3 regions of the Mesorhizobium sp. M0802 genome follow, and region 1 is predicted to be linked to each of the others. Evidence: riboswitches for the same ligand, from Rfam matches in the RefSeq annotation. Region 1 holds a riboswitch; each other region holds the start of a gene.
The links. Region 1 has a riboswitch for cobalamin ahead of NKI10_RS05840 (aromatic ring-hydroxylating oxygenase subunit alpha). Riboswitches for the same ligand answer to the same signal wherever they lie in the genome.

Region 1 (4,206 bases):
AGCGGCGGGCTAGGCCCGCCGCTCTTTTTTTAAGCTTCGGCTGTTAGTTGTTGCCGAACCGATCCCTGTCGCTGCTCTGAGGAACGAACTTCTGTTGGTCGTCCGACGAGTTCAGCAGCTTGTAGACCGCCGAGTTGGTGCCGGTCGACGAAGTGCGGGTGGTGTCGACGGCAGCGGCCGGCTGGTTGGCGCCATTGGAGCCATAATTGTCGCTGCCGGCAAAGGCAGCGCTCGAAACAGCCAGAACGGCTGCGGTGGCAAGAACGATCTTCTTCATTTTAGTCTCCTGAATTTTTCTGATGCCGCCAGCTGCAGCGGATAAGCCCGCCACGTGCTGGAAACCGGCTTTTAGCGGCCGAAAAGGTTACGGTCGGCACCGTGGGCAGGCGCCTGCTCGGCTGGAGCCGACTTCTCAACCGAAGCCGTATGGCCACTATCGGTCGACGTAATCGCAGGCTGGTTGGCGCCGTTCGAACCGTAGTTGTCGCTGCCGGCGAAAGCGCTGCCGGAGATGGCCAAAACGGCGGCGGCAGCAAGGATGATCTTTTTCATTTTCAAATACTCCTGAATTTTTTGGGATCCCGAGAGCGACGGGTTAGCCGCCCTTCTTTGGTCGGGATCAGCGATTGCCGTAGAGGTCGCGGTCGGCGCCCTGAACGACAGGCTGCTTGTCAGCGTGCGCCGGCTTCTGAATGGAAGCCGTATACGAGCTGTCGACCGAGACGGCTGGCTGGTTCGCACCATTGGAACCGTAATTGTCGCTACCGGCGAAGGCGCTGCCGGTGATCGCCAAAACGGCTGCGGCAGTGAGGATGATCTTTTTCATTTTTAGTACTCCAGTTTGTCTGTCCGTCTAGCGGCGTGTCTTGGGAGGAATTCGCGTCGTTCGGACAGCCCCGATGTGGGAAAGCCATAGGCTGGTTTCCAATCACGAAGTTGTTCCGTGTGGACCACGGTCCTGCACCTTGAAATTGTGCCATGAAGTTCCTCTATGGTCATTTATCGCATTGTTTTCAGTCGCTTATGCCGAACCGAGTGGTTCGCTCCGATGTCGGTTTCCGGGCCGTCGTTCACACTGTCCTGCACGCATTGTCAACAGAAACGAACCGTTCGGTTCGATTAGAGATTGCTAATAGTAACTTTTCGATACCGTTGAGCCATTTTTGCCCGCGATCGAACTGGATCGGCAGCGATTCGAAACGGCGATGATGGCGTCGCAAGAAACGTCTCAGCTCTTTGACCCGGGGGCGGGGGGCGTAAGCCGCGCGTGTCGCGCCGCATGGATATGATGTCGCTTTCATGCCGACGTCGCGATCGCTGCCGTGATTAGATGATCGCATCTCAGGTGCCGCTTCGTGACGACGCAGCGGAGAATTGGGAAGCCGGTCAGAATCCGGCGCTGCCCCCGCAACGGTGGTGGAGTTGAAGTCGCAACGGGAGACCACTGGGCAAGAGCCTGGGAAGGTGTCGCGATGGTCCGCAAGGACAACTCCAGAGCCCGGAAACCAGCCCGAGATGCATAGACTCGACTGATCGCGGTGGGCGGTCAAGAGGTGGATAGTGCATGTCCGGCGCCGCGCCGGCCTGCGTCCGATCCTTCCTCCATCACCACCAAGTTCAGTCCTTAAACCACGAGGACAGAACTATGGATACGCGCAACGACATGCTGAGGCTCCTGAACGGCCGCAAGCAAGGCTTTTCGCTGGAACAGCCCTTCTACACCGACCCGGACTATTTCAAGCTCGACATGGAGCTTATCTGGTATCGCGACTGGCTGTTCATCGGCCATGATTGCGAACTGCCGAAGCCCGGCAGCTATATCACCGTGCAGATCGGCGATTATCCGGTGGTGCTGGTCCGCGACCAGAAGGGCAACATCAACGCCTTTCACAATTCCTGCCGCCATCGCGGCAGCCGTGTCTGCAACACTGAGAAGGGCATGGCGGCAAAGCTTGTCTGCCCCTATCACCAGTGGACCTACGAGCTTGACGGCCGGCTGCTGTTTGCCCGCCAGATGGCCGACGGTTTCGACAAGAGCCAGTTCGGCCTGAAGCCCGTCGCCTGCGAGAGCGTCGGCGGCTATATCTTCATCTGCCTGGCAAAAGAACCTGCCGACTTTGCGCCGATGCGCGCCATGATAGAGCCCTACCTCAAGCCGCACGGGCTGAATGAAGCCAAGGTCGCCTTCGAGAGCACCATCATCGAGAAGGGCAACTGGAAGCTGGTCTGGGAAAACAACCGCGAATGCTATCACTGCGCCGGCAATCATCCAGAGCTGTGCAAGACATTCCCCGAAGCGCCGACGGTGACCGGCGTGCAGGGCGCCGACAGCGATCCGGAGATGCTGGCGCACTGGGCGAAATGCGAGGCGGCGGGCCTGCCGAGCAAGTTCCGCATCGATCCGGCCGGGCAATACCGCGCCACCCGCGCGCCGCTGCTGCGCGATGCCGTCAGCTACACGATGTCGGGAAAGCGCGCGGTGACGAAGAACCTGTCCGACACTGTTGCCGCCGACCGCATCGGCACCTTGATGCACTACCACTATCCGACGACCTGGAACCACATACTGATCGACCATGCGGTCACCTTCCGGGTGCTGCCGATCAGCGCCACGCAAACCGCGGTGACGACCAAGTGGCTGGTGCACAAGGATGCGGTCGAGGGGGTCGACTACAACCTTGAGGAGCTCACCCATGTCTGGACCGAGACCAACGACCAGGACCGCCGCATCGTCGAGGAAAACGCCTTTGGCATCCTGTCTCCGGCCTATGAGCCCGGCCCCTATTCGGAGCTGCACGAGGGCGGCGTGATCCAGTTCGTCGAATGGTACGCGGCCTTCATCGGCCCGCGCCTTGCCGAAGGTGGCAGGCCGGCGCTGCGCAGCGTCGCGTGAGCTGGAGCAGGCGAAGAAGGACCGGAGGATGAATGCGATGACGGATCTTGGGCTCTATCGCCATCTCGACCAGATGGCGCCGTGGAACGATAGGCTGCAGGTGCTGGAAGTGATCGGCGTCAGCGACGAGGCGCCTGACGTCAAGACCTTCACCTTCCGCTCCGACAACCAGACCTGGTTCCGCTACAAGCCGGGCCAGTTCCTGACGCTGGAACTGCCGACACCGGACGGGCCGCTGATGCGCACCTATACGCTGTCGTCGTCACCATCGCGGCCGTTTTCGATCGCGGTGACAGTGAAGGCGCAACCGGGCAGCATCGGCACACGCTGGATGTTCGACCAACTGGTGCCCGGCTCGCATGTCAAGGCCTATGGACCGGCGGGCGACTTCTCGTTGCACAGCCACCCGGCGGCCAAATATCTGTTCATTTCGGCTGGCTCCGGCGTGACACCGATGATGTCGATGCTGCGCTGGCTGAACGACTGCGCGCCATGGACCGATGTCGGTTTCGTCAACTGCGCGCGGCGTGCCGAAGAGATCATCTTCCGCAAGGAACTCGAACTGCTCGGCGGCCATATGCCCGGCCTGTCGCTCGGCTTCATGATCGAGGAACGTTCCAGCCGCGAAGGCTGGTACGGCCATATGGGGCGCATCGATGCGATCCGGCTGCCCTTGCTGGCTCCGGATTTCCGCGAGCGCGAAATCTTCTGCTGCGGCCCCGATCCGTTCATGCGCGCCGTGCGCGGCATGCTGGATGCCGCCGGCTTCGACATGACGAAATACCATCAGGAGAGCTTTGCCGCGCCTGTGATGGAGGAAATTCCGGCGCCGTTTGCCTCCCCGGTCGAGGACGGCATCGCTGCACCTGTCGAAGCCGTGACGCCGATCCGCTTCTCGCTTTCGGAGGTCGATGCCGGCTGCGTCGCCGGCCAGACCGTGCTGCAGACCGCGCGCAGCTCGGGCGTGCGGATTCCCGCCGCCTGCGAGTTCGGCCTGTGCGGCACCTGCAAGGTGAAGAAGGTCTCCGGCGAAGTCGAGATGAGCCACAATGGCGGCATCCTCGACCACGAGATCGATGACGGTTTCATCCTTGCCTGCTGCTCGAAACCGTTGTCGGCGCTCGAAATCGAGGCTTGAGCCGGTCGACTTCGCCGCAACGGTCGCCGACGCAGGCGGTGTTCGCGGGTCTTTGTCTTGCCAAGCATAGGCCGAGTGATTTAGACGCACTTAGGAAGGGCTGGCAGGCCGTGAAACTGGCGCATCCCTTCATGGGCGCATGGAACGGGGGACAGAGCGATGCAACAGCGGGTCT
Region 2 (4,206 bases), on a different contig from region 1:
TGCCGAAGTCGCTTTAGTCGCCGATCAGGCGGTTGCCTCAAGCGCTGCATGCCGCTCGCGCACCCAGTTGTGGAAGCGGTGCAGATCGTACTCCTCCGGCATCAGAACGCCGGCCTGGTGGCGCATCGAGCGCAGGCCTTTCTGATTGATCTCACAGATCGCGGCATCCTCCTCCAGCACCTGGGTGCCGAAGGCGACGACATTGTCGATGTCGGTCTCGGCAAGCGCCTCGGGCGCGAACAGCCACTCGGCGGTGAGTTCGGTCTGTTCGGGACCGAGCGGCATCAGTCGCACCGTCCTGACATAATCGACATGGCCGACGATGAACATCGAGGGCAGGCTGGTGGCATAGGTCTGTCCGGCCGCACGCTCGGCCGGCGTCAGGCCCGGGAAGACCGGGCCATGGGCATGTCCGTCGCGCGACCAGGTCTCGGCGCCGGCGCGCAGGCCACCCGAAAACTCCGGCGCGTCATTGTCGGCATGGCGGACCCAGTCGGGGTCGTCGTGCCGGCTCATCAGGCCGCGGCCGTATATCGGCACCAGCCGAGACAGGTCCTTGTGGACGCCTGGGCAATGCAGGCACTCGTTGAAGTTCTCCCAGAAGATTTTCCAGTTGCAGTTCATCACCTTGCGCAGGACATGGCCTGATACCAGCGTTTCCAGCGGCCAGTTGGCGAGGTCGCCGGATGCGGGATCGAAGGAGGTCTCGGCGGAGCCGGCCGTCGCCTGCTGAAGGTTCACAAAGACAAAGCCGCGCCACACCGACAGCGCCACCCGGTAGAGCGAATGATCGGCCTTGTCGAAACCTTCGGGCAGAGATTTCGAGGGAACGCGCACGAGATCGCCGCGCAGCGAGTAGGACCAGGCGTGGTAGGGGCAAGTGATGAGCCGCGCTTTCAGCCGGCCCTCGCTTTCCTGGCAAAGCTGCGAGCCGCGATGCCGGCACGTGTTGTGGAAGGCGCGCAACTCGCCGGTCTCGTCGCGCAGCACGACGATTGCCTGCGTGCCGACGCGGAATGTCCTGAATGCCAAAGGCTGGGCAAGATCGGCCTCGCGGCAGACGAGCAGCCAGCTTTTGTACCAGATGGCGTCGAGATCGCGCTGGTAAGCCTCGCTATCCCAATAGGCCGATGACGGTAGCGTCGGTTCGGCCCGGCTCAGGCCGTTATAGGGGTTGCGCTCGCTCGGGTTGGGATGCATGGCTGGCTTCCTATGAAGCGTCAGCCGACACCCCGGCAAATCGTTTGTCAATCAGAGTGCCGCATTGCCGGTTGCAGGCGCGGCGCATAATCATGTCGTGGACATGGGACATTCGGAAATTGGGGGGATTCGGAACGTGGCCGCACGACAGATGTCGCTTACGCCGGAGCTGGTCGCGCGCTGCTGGCGCGAGATCAGGGACCCCGGGCCGGATCCGGACGCGATGCATCTCGATGAAGCCGACTATGACGCGCTGCTGGATGAATTGCAGGTCGAACTCCCGGACAGCGAACCGCTATGGCTGTTCGGCTATGGATCGCTGATCTGGAAACCGGAAATAGATTATGTCGAGGACCGCGTTGCCTTGGCGCGCGGCTGGCATCGGTCCTTTTGCATGAACATGACGCGCTGGCGCGGCACCAAGGACAGCCCCGGCCTGATGATGGCGCTGGACCGTGGCGGACAATGCAAGGGCGTCGCCTTTCGGCTGACCGACAATAACCGGCGCGAGCAGTTGGGCCGGCTTTTCCGGCGCGAAGTCACGCTGAAGCCGACAAGCTACCGGCCGCGCATGCTGAAGCTTGCAAGCGAGGCCGGACCGCTCAGGGCATTGGCCTTCGTCATCAACCGCAACGGCCTGACCTATTCCGGCCCGCTCGACGAGGGCAAGGTCGTCGAAAGGCTGGCCACGTCCTGCGGGCACTGGGGGTCGGGCGCCGACTATCTCTACAACACGGTGAAAAACCTTGAAGAGCGCGGCATTCACGATCGCCATCTGTGGCGGCTGCAGCGGCTGGTTGCCGAGCGGATCACCGCGTTGAACCCGTAACGCCGCATGGCGCATTCGCGCTGTTGGCCGGCGGAATTTGGTTTGCCGGATGCGGCCGTTTCAGCCTATAGTCATGCATGTCGTCGGTTCCGTTAGGGACCAAGAGGGAATGCGGTGAGGGCTGACTTGTTGCCCAATGCCGTGGCTGCCCCCGCAACTGTGTGCGGTAGTCCTCTCCAAGCCACTGAGGATTTTTTCCTCGGGAAGGTGGGGAAGGGCGCTGATCCGCGAGCCAGGAGACCTGCCGGCGACAGGGAACTGACTTCGATGCCCTCGGGTGGAGGGCGAAAGGACAAGATATGAATACCGCTTCCGTCTCTCTCGGCGCTTCCGTCTCCTCGCAGTCGCGCTTCATGCAGCTCGTGCTTAGCGCGTTTCTGGGCATTTTCGTCGTCGGCGTTGTCGGTTTCTCGCATATCGATGCGGTCCACAATGCGGCGCACGACTATCGCCATTCGATGGCGTTTCCCTGCCACTGACGAGGATCTGACATCATGAACCTGTTTCGCAACGTCGTGTTCATCGCGGCGATCGCAGGGCTCGTGGCCGGTGTCGCTCTCGCCTGCATGCAGGCCTACGCCACCGTGCCGCTGATCCTCAAGGCGGAGGTCTACGAAAAGGCTGGTGGCGGCCATGAGCATCAGCATGCCGCGGCGCCGACCGCCAACGCTGCGGACACCAATGCCATGAGCACCGCCGCGCCGGCGGAAAATGCCGTGAGCAGCGCAGCCCCGGCTGAAGCAGCCGCGCCGGCGGAGGACGAAGGCTGGGCGCCGGCCGACGGCCTCGAGCGTTTCGCCTTCAGTGTCGTCGCCAATATCGTCACCGGCATCGGCTTCGCGCTGGTCCTGGTGGCGGTTTCCGAGTTCGCCGGCGGCATCGGCAGCTGGCGCCAGGGCGTGTTCTGGGGTCTGGCGGGCTTTGCCGTGTTCACGCTGGCGCCGGGACTCGGCCTGCCGCCGGAACTGCCGGCAATGCCGGCGGCCGATCTCATACAGCGCCAGATCTGGTGGTGGGCAACGGTGATGGCAACCGCGATCGGCCTTGCCCTTATCACCTTCCGCACGTCGGCGCCCCTGACCGTGCTCGCCGTCGTCCTGATCGTCGCCCCGCATATTGTCGGCGCGCCGCAGCCTGACAGTTTCGTAACGCCGATCCCGGAGGGCCTGCATCATCAGTTCGTGGTGGCGGTGACGCTGACCAATCTGGTGTTCTGGCTGGTGCTCGGCGCAGTTGTCGGCATAGTGCACTCGCGCTTCACCGGCACCGCGACCAGCCTGCGCGACAGCTTTGCCTGATCGCAGTTTGACCTTCATCATCGGCGGTGCGCGCTCCGGCAAGAGCGCGCATGCCGAAACTTTGGCGACGGCGTTGCCGCCGCCATGGGCCTATATCGCCACCGCGCAAGCCTATGACGGCGAAATGCGCGAGCGCATCGCGCAACACCGCTCGCGCCGCGGCGAGGGATGGGCGACCATCGATGCTCCGCTTGATCTTGCAGGTGCGCTCGAGGCATTGCCGGACAACCAGCCGGTGCTTGTCGACTGCCTGACGCTTTGGCTGACCAATTATATGCTGGCCGATCATGATCTAGAGGGGGAGTGCCGGCGGCTGGCCGATGTGCTTTCGCGGCCGCGCGGGCCGTGGTTCGTGGTCTCCAACGAAGTCGGACAAGGCATTGTGCCCGACAATGCGCTGGCACGCCGGTTCCGCGATGCCGCCGGCAGGCTCAACCAGCAGATCGCGGTGGTAGCTGATATGGTGCTTCTGATGGTGGCGGGGCTGCCGCTCAAGGTGAAATGAGATGACCGATATCGACGCAAAAGACGAAGAGCGCCATCGCGCCAAGATGGCCAAGCGCAAGGCGGTGCAGGACGCCGAGGTCGCGGAAAAGACGGTCGAGAAGGGGCTGCTGATCGTCAACACCGGACCCGGCAAGGGCAAGACCACGGCTGCCTTCGGGCTGGCGCTACGCATGCTCGGCTATGGCAAGCGCGTCGGAATCGTCCAGTTCATCAAGGGCAAATGGCACACCGGCGAGAAGGATGCCTTCGCGGCGTTTGGCGGCCGCGTCGTCTGGCACACGATGGGCGAGGGTTTCACTTGGGAGACGCAGGATCTGAAGCGCGACATTGCGGCGGCCGAAGCCGCCTGGGCCAAGGCGCTGGAGCTGATCG
Region 3 (4,206 bases), on a different contig from region 1:
CAGCCCAGTCGAGATAGGCTTTCCAGTCAGATTGGCGCAGTGGCAATCCTTCGCGAAACGCGGCCTCATCGATCTGGATCATCCTTGCGCCGGACCTTTCGAGATCCGTCACTTCGTCGCGGATGGCGAGCGCGATCTGGCGGCAGGCTTCGGAGCGGGGTACGTCGTCTCGAACAAAGGACCAGTTGAGAATGGTCACTGGGCCTGTGAGCATTCCCTTCACAGGCTTTTCCGTAAGCGACTGGGCGAATTGCCACCAGCGCACCGTCATCGGATTGCGCCTCGATACGTCCCCGAAGATGATGGGGGGACGCACGTAGCGCGACCCATAGCTTTGCACCCAGGCATGCTGAGTGAAGGCGAAGCCGGACAGCTGCTCGCCGAAATGCTGTACCATATCGTTTCGTTCGAACTCACCGTGCACCAGCACGTCCAGCCCGATCTCTTCCTGCCAACGAATTGCTGACTCGATCTCCTTCTTCAGGAAAATCTCGTAGTCGACATAACTGAGCTGGCCCTTCGCATGAGCGGACCGCGCGCGGCGTACCTGCGGCGTCTGCGGGAAGGACCCGATTGTCGTCGTCGGGAACGGCGGCAGCCCGAGCGTGCCGGCCTGGACTCTGGAGCGCTCGCCAAAAGCGCTCTCTCGTCGTTTCATGCTACGGTCAATGCTGGCGATCCGCCCCTCAACAAGCGGGTCATGGATCTTCGTGGACGTCAAGCGAGTGGCGGCAGCCTCGGCAGAAGCTTTCAACGCGGCTGCCACCGCATCCCTGCCTTTGGAAAGGGCCCGGGCCAGCAAGACCAGCTCGTCGGTCTTCTGGGCCGCGAAGGCGAGCCACGACCTGATGTCGGCCTCGAGTTCCGTCTCCATGCGCAGGTCAATCGGCACATGCAGCATCGAGCAAGAAGGCGCGATTTCGACGCGGTCCAAGGGCCAGCCGGCGACGATCGGTTTGATGCGGTCGAGAATGGCGGGCAGGTTCGCACGCCAGACGTTGCGGCCATCGATCAAGCCGAGCGAGAGCACCAGATCCTTCGGAGCGAGCCGACCCACCGTTTCCAGCTGCTCGGGAGCGCGCACGAGATCAATATGCAGGCCGGCCAGGGGCAGAGAAACCGCGGTTTCGAGATTGTCTCCCAGCGACCCGAAATACGTAGCCAGCATGATCTTCAGCTCGGGCGCGGCTTTCGACAGCTGGCCATAGGCGAATTCGAACGCAGCTCGTTCGTTCGGGTTCAGATCGAGGACAAGCGCTGGCTCATCGATCTGCACCCAGTCGGCTCCCGACAGCTTCAGCCTCTGCAGGACTTGCTCGTAAACGGGCAGCAGCCGCGGTAGGAGCGCGATGGGACCGAACCCTTCGGCACGCGATTTCGCCAGCTTGAGGAAGGTGATGGGTCCAAGGATGACTGGGCGTGTGTGAATGCCGAGAGCTTTAGCCTCGAGGAAGTAATCGACCGGCTTCGATGACGAGAGGGCGAACGTCTGATCATCATCGAGTTCCGGCACAATGTAGTGGTAGTTGGTGTCAAACCACTTGGTCATTTCCATCGCGGTTACACCAGGTCCATGAGCCTCCTCCTGGTGACCAGCGTGTCCACAATCCTCCGTCTGACCCTGGTTGCCGCGCGCCATTGCGAAGTAGATGTCAAGTGGGACCTCGCCGCTATTCCAGCCGTACCGGGATGGAATGGCCCCGACCATGGCTGCGGTGTCGAGCACATGGTCGTAAAGCGAGAAGTCGTTCGACGGGATTTTCGACACGCCGCGATCGCGCTGCTCTTCCCAGCTAGCGGCTCGGAGCGCCTTCGACGTCGCAAGAAGGTCGCCAGCGGACGATGTTCCGGACCAGTAGCTTTCGAGGGCGAATTTCAGTTCTCGCCGACGACCGAAGCGCGGCACGCCGAGCGTTGCTACAGGAATTTGCTGAGAGACAGTCATGTCATACCCCGATGGTTGGGGGCGTCGGTGACAAGGAAGGCGCTAGCAGGCCGGCACGCCGGTTGCAGCGGCCACCGAGACACCCCGCCCGTGGACGTAATTCGCCGTGGCAGGTCTCTGGCTCGCGGGGTCATAGCCTCTACCCGTCTTCCCGAGGGTATTCGCCTCAGTGAGATGAGTGGATTGGCTCGCCGCTAACAGTTGCGGGGGCAGCGCCGGCATCGCACCGGCTTCCCTCTTAGCTTCGCTGCGGCAGCGCCGCACGCGAAGAACCACGACACGCAGACAATCACAACAATCCGCTCTCCTGTCAATGACGCATAACCAAATGTTTATGTCGTTATGCGATCGCGCTTTTACGCTTGTCTAACATTGTGAAATATTCAGTCGCCCATTGGCTGCGCTGCTGCGCTGCCACCATTGTCCAACTAATGGATTCCTGTCGGGCTGCGACATCCCTCGCAGGTCGCCCATGAAGGATTTCGGACAAGACTTCAAGCGCGTGACAACGTCGTTAGAATGCAGAAGATCGCAGCGAGCTTTGACACAGTTCCGCCACTGCGGTCATCGCGTCAGTAGGGCGGCTGGTTAGTTGCCCGCGCATCTACAGCAACCCAGCCCGTTCCGCCTCGCGGCGCAAATTCTGCCGCGGCCTTGGCCCGAGCTGCTGGATCACCAGCCCGGCTGCCAGCGACCCGAGATCGCCGCAATCCTGCAGGCTGCGTCCGGTCGTGTAGCCGTAGAGGAAGCCAGCGGCGTAGAGGTCGCCGGCGCCGGTGGTGTCGACCAGTTCGCGGATCGTCGTCGCCTGGATGGTGACGGTCTCGTCGCCGCGCACGATCACTGAGCCTTTTTCGGAGCGGGTGACGGCGGCAATCTTGCAGTCCTTGCGGATAGCCGCCAGCGCCTCGTCGAAGGATTTTGTCTGGTAGAGCGACTTGATCTCGTGGCTGTTGGCAAAGACGATGTCGACAGTGCCCGAGCGCATCAGCTCGAGGAACTCGTCCCGGTAGCGGTCGACGCAGAACGAATCCGACAACGTCATCGACACTTCGCGTCCGGCCTCGTGTGCGAGCTTCGCCGTCTGCCGGATCGCCTCCTTGGCGCGCGGCGGATCCCACAGATAGCCCTCGAAATAGGTAACCTTGGCGCCGGATGCCTTGTCGGCCTCGACATCCTCAGGGCCAAGCTCGACGCAGGCGCCGAGATAGGTGTTCATCGAGCGCTCGCCGTCGGGCGTGACGAAGATCATAGAGCGCGCCGTCGGCGGCTCGCCCTTGAGCGGCCTGGTGTCGAAGGCGACACCCTGTGCATGGATATCGTGCGCATAGATTTCGCCCAGCGCATCGTTGGAGACCTTGCCGAAGAAGGCGGCGCGTCCGCCGAAGCTGGCTACGCCCGCCGCCGTGTTGCCGGCACTGCCGCCGGAGGCCTCGATCGCCGGGCCCATGCGGCTGTAGAGCAGTTCGGCGCGGCGCGTGTCGATCAGGTTCATCGCGCCCTTGATGATGCCGTTGATCTCGAGGAATGCCTCGTCGCACTGGGCGATGATGTCGACAATGGCATTGCCGATGCAAAGCACGTCATAATCCGGCATCAATGTCTCCGCCAAAAAACCCGAGCCGGCTTCTCGCCACGCCTGCCAGGCGCGGGTCTGCCCGGTGGAAATGGGCTTTCCGCTTGCCAATCCGTTCGCCGGCGGCTTCTCACGGGGCGGCGAGTCCTGCCTCGCGACGCAATTCGTCCGCCCTGTCTGTCTTCTCCCAGGTGAAATCAGGCTCTTCACGGCCGAAATGGCCATAGGTCGCTGTATTGCGATATATAGGGCGTAAGAGATCAAGCATCTTGATAATGCCTTTCGGTCTGAGATCGAACAACTCAAGAATGAGGCGCTCGATCCTGCTTTCCTCAACCCTGGCTGTCCCGAACGTGTTGACCATGACGGAAACCGGACTGGCCACGCCGATTGCGTAAGCAAGCTGCACCTCGCACACGTCCGCAAGTCCGCTAGCGACGATGTTCTTTGCGACATAGCGGGCTGCATAGGCAGCCGAGCGGTCAACCTTGGACGGGTCCTTGCCCGAGAAGGCGCCGCCACCATGACGACCCATCCCGCCATAGGAATCGACGATGATCTTGCGTCCAGTGAGACCGCAGTCGCCGCGCGGCCCGCCGACTACGAACCGCCCCGTCGGGTTGACCAGAATTCTGATGCCTTCCGTCTCCAGGTGGGTCGGCAGGACAGGCTTTATGATTTCCTC

Region 2: linked by a shared signal. The riboswitch ahead of NKI10_RS07105 (CbtB domain-containing protein) and the one ahead of NKI10_RS05840 (aromatic ring-hydroxylating oxygenase subunit alpha) in region 1 are both predicted to bind cobalamin.
Region 3: linked by a shared signal. The riboswitch ahead of metE (5-methyltetrahydropteroyltriglutamate--homocysteine S-methyltransferase) and the one ahead of NKI10_RS05840 (aromatic ring-hydroxylating oxygenase subunit alpha) in region 1 are both predicted to bind cobalamin.

Annotation. Positions count from the first base shown of each region.
Region 1 is NZ_JAMYOY010000002.1:560,344-564,549, reverse strand. Features, by position in the region: gene NKI10_RS05855 (DUF680 domain-containing protein) at 44-277, opposite strand; gene NKI10_RS05850 (DUF680 domain-containing protein) at 349-552, opposite strand; gene NKI10_RS05845 (DUF680 domain-containing protein) at 620-826, opposite strand; cobalamin riboswitch at 1,327-1,528, shown strand; gene NKI10_RS05840 (aromatic ring-hydroxylating oxygenase subunit alpha) at 1,646-2,893, shown strand; gene NKI10_RS05835 (FAD-binding oxidoreductase) at 2,931-4,031, shown strand; gene NKI10_RS05830 (PqqD family protein) at 4,191-4,206, shown strand, end outside.
Region 2 is NZ_JAMYOY010000003.1:250,350-254,555, reverse strand. Features, by position in the region: partial or broken gene NKI10_RS07120 (MFS transporter) at 1-17, shown strand, start outside; gene NKI10_RS07115 (aromatic ring-hydroxylating oxygenase subunit alpha) at 25-1,200, opposite strand; gene NKI10_RS07110 (gamma-glutamylcyclotransferase) at 1,337-2,029, shown strand; cobalamin riboswitch at 2,097-2,292, shown strand; gene NKI10_RS07105 (CbtB domain-containing protein) at 2,329-2,508, shown strand; gene NKI10_RS07100 (CbtA family protein) at 2,524-3,327, shown strand; gene cobU (bifunctional adenosylcobinamide kinase/adenosylcobinamide-phosphate guanylyltransferase) at 3,320-3,832, shown strand; gene cobO (cob(I)yrinic acid a,c-diamide adenosyltransferase) at 3,834-4,206, shown strand, end outside.
Region 3 is NZ_JAMYOY010000029.1:15,377-19,582, reverse strand. Features, by position in the region: gene metE (5-methyltetrahydropteroyltriglutamate--homocysteine S-methyltransferase) at 1-1,945, opposite strand, end outside; cobalamin riboswitch at 2,037-2,237, opposite strand; gene NKI10_RS28445 (adenosine kinase) at 2,550-3,542, opposite strand; gene metK (methionine adenosyltransferase) at 3,652-4,206, opposite strand, start outside.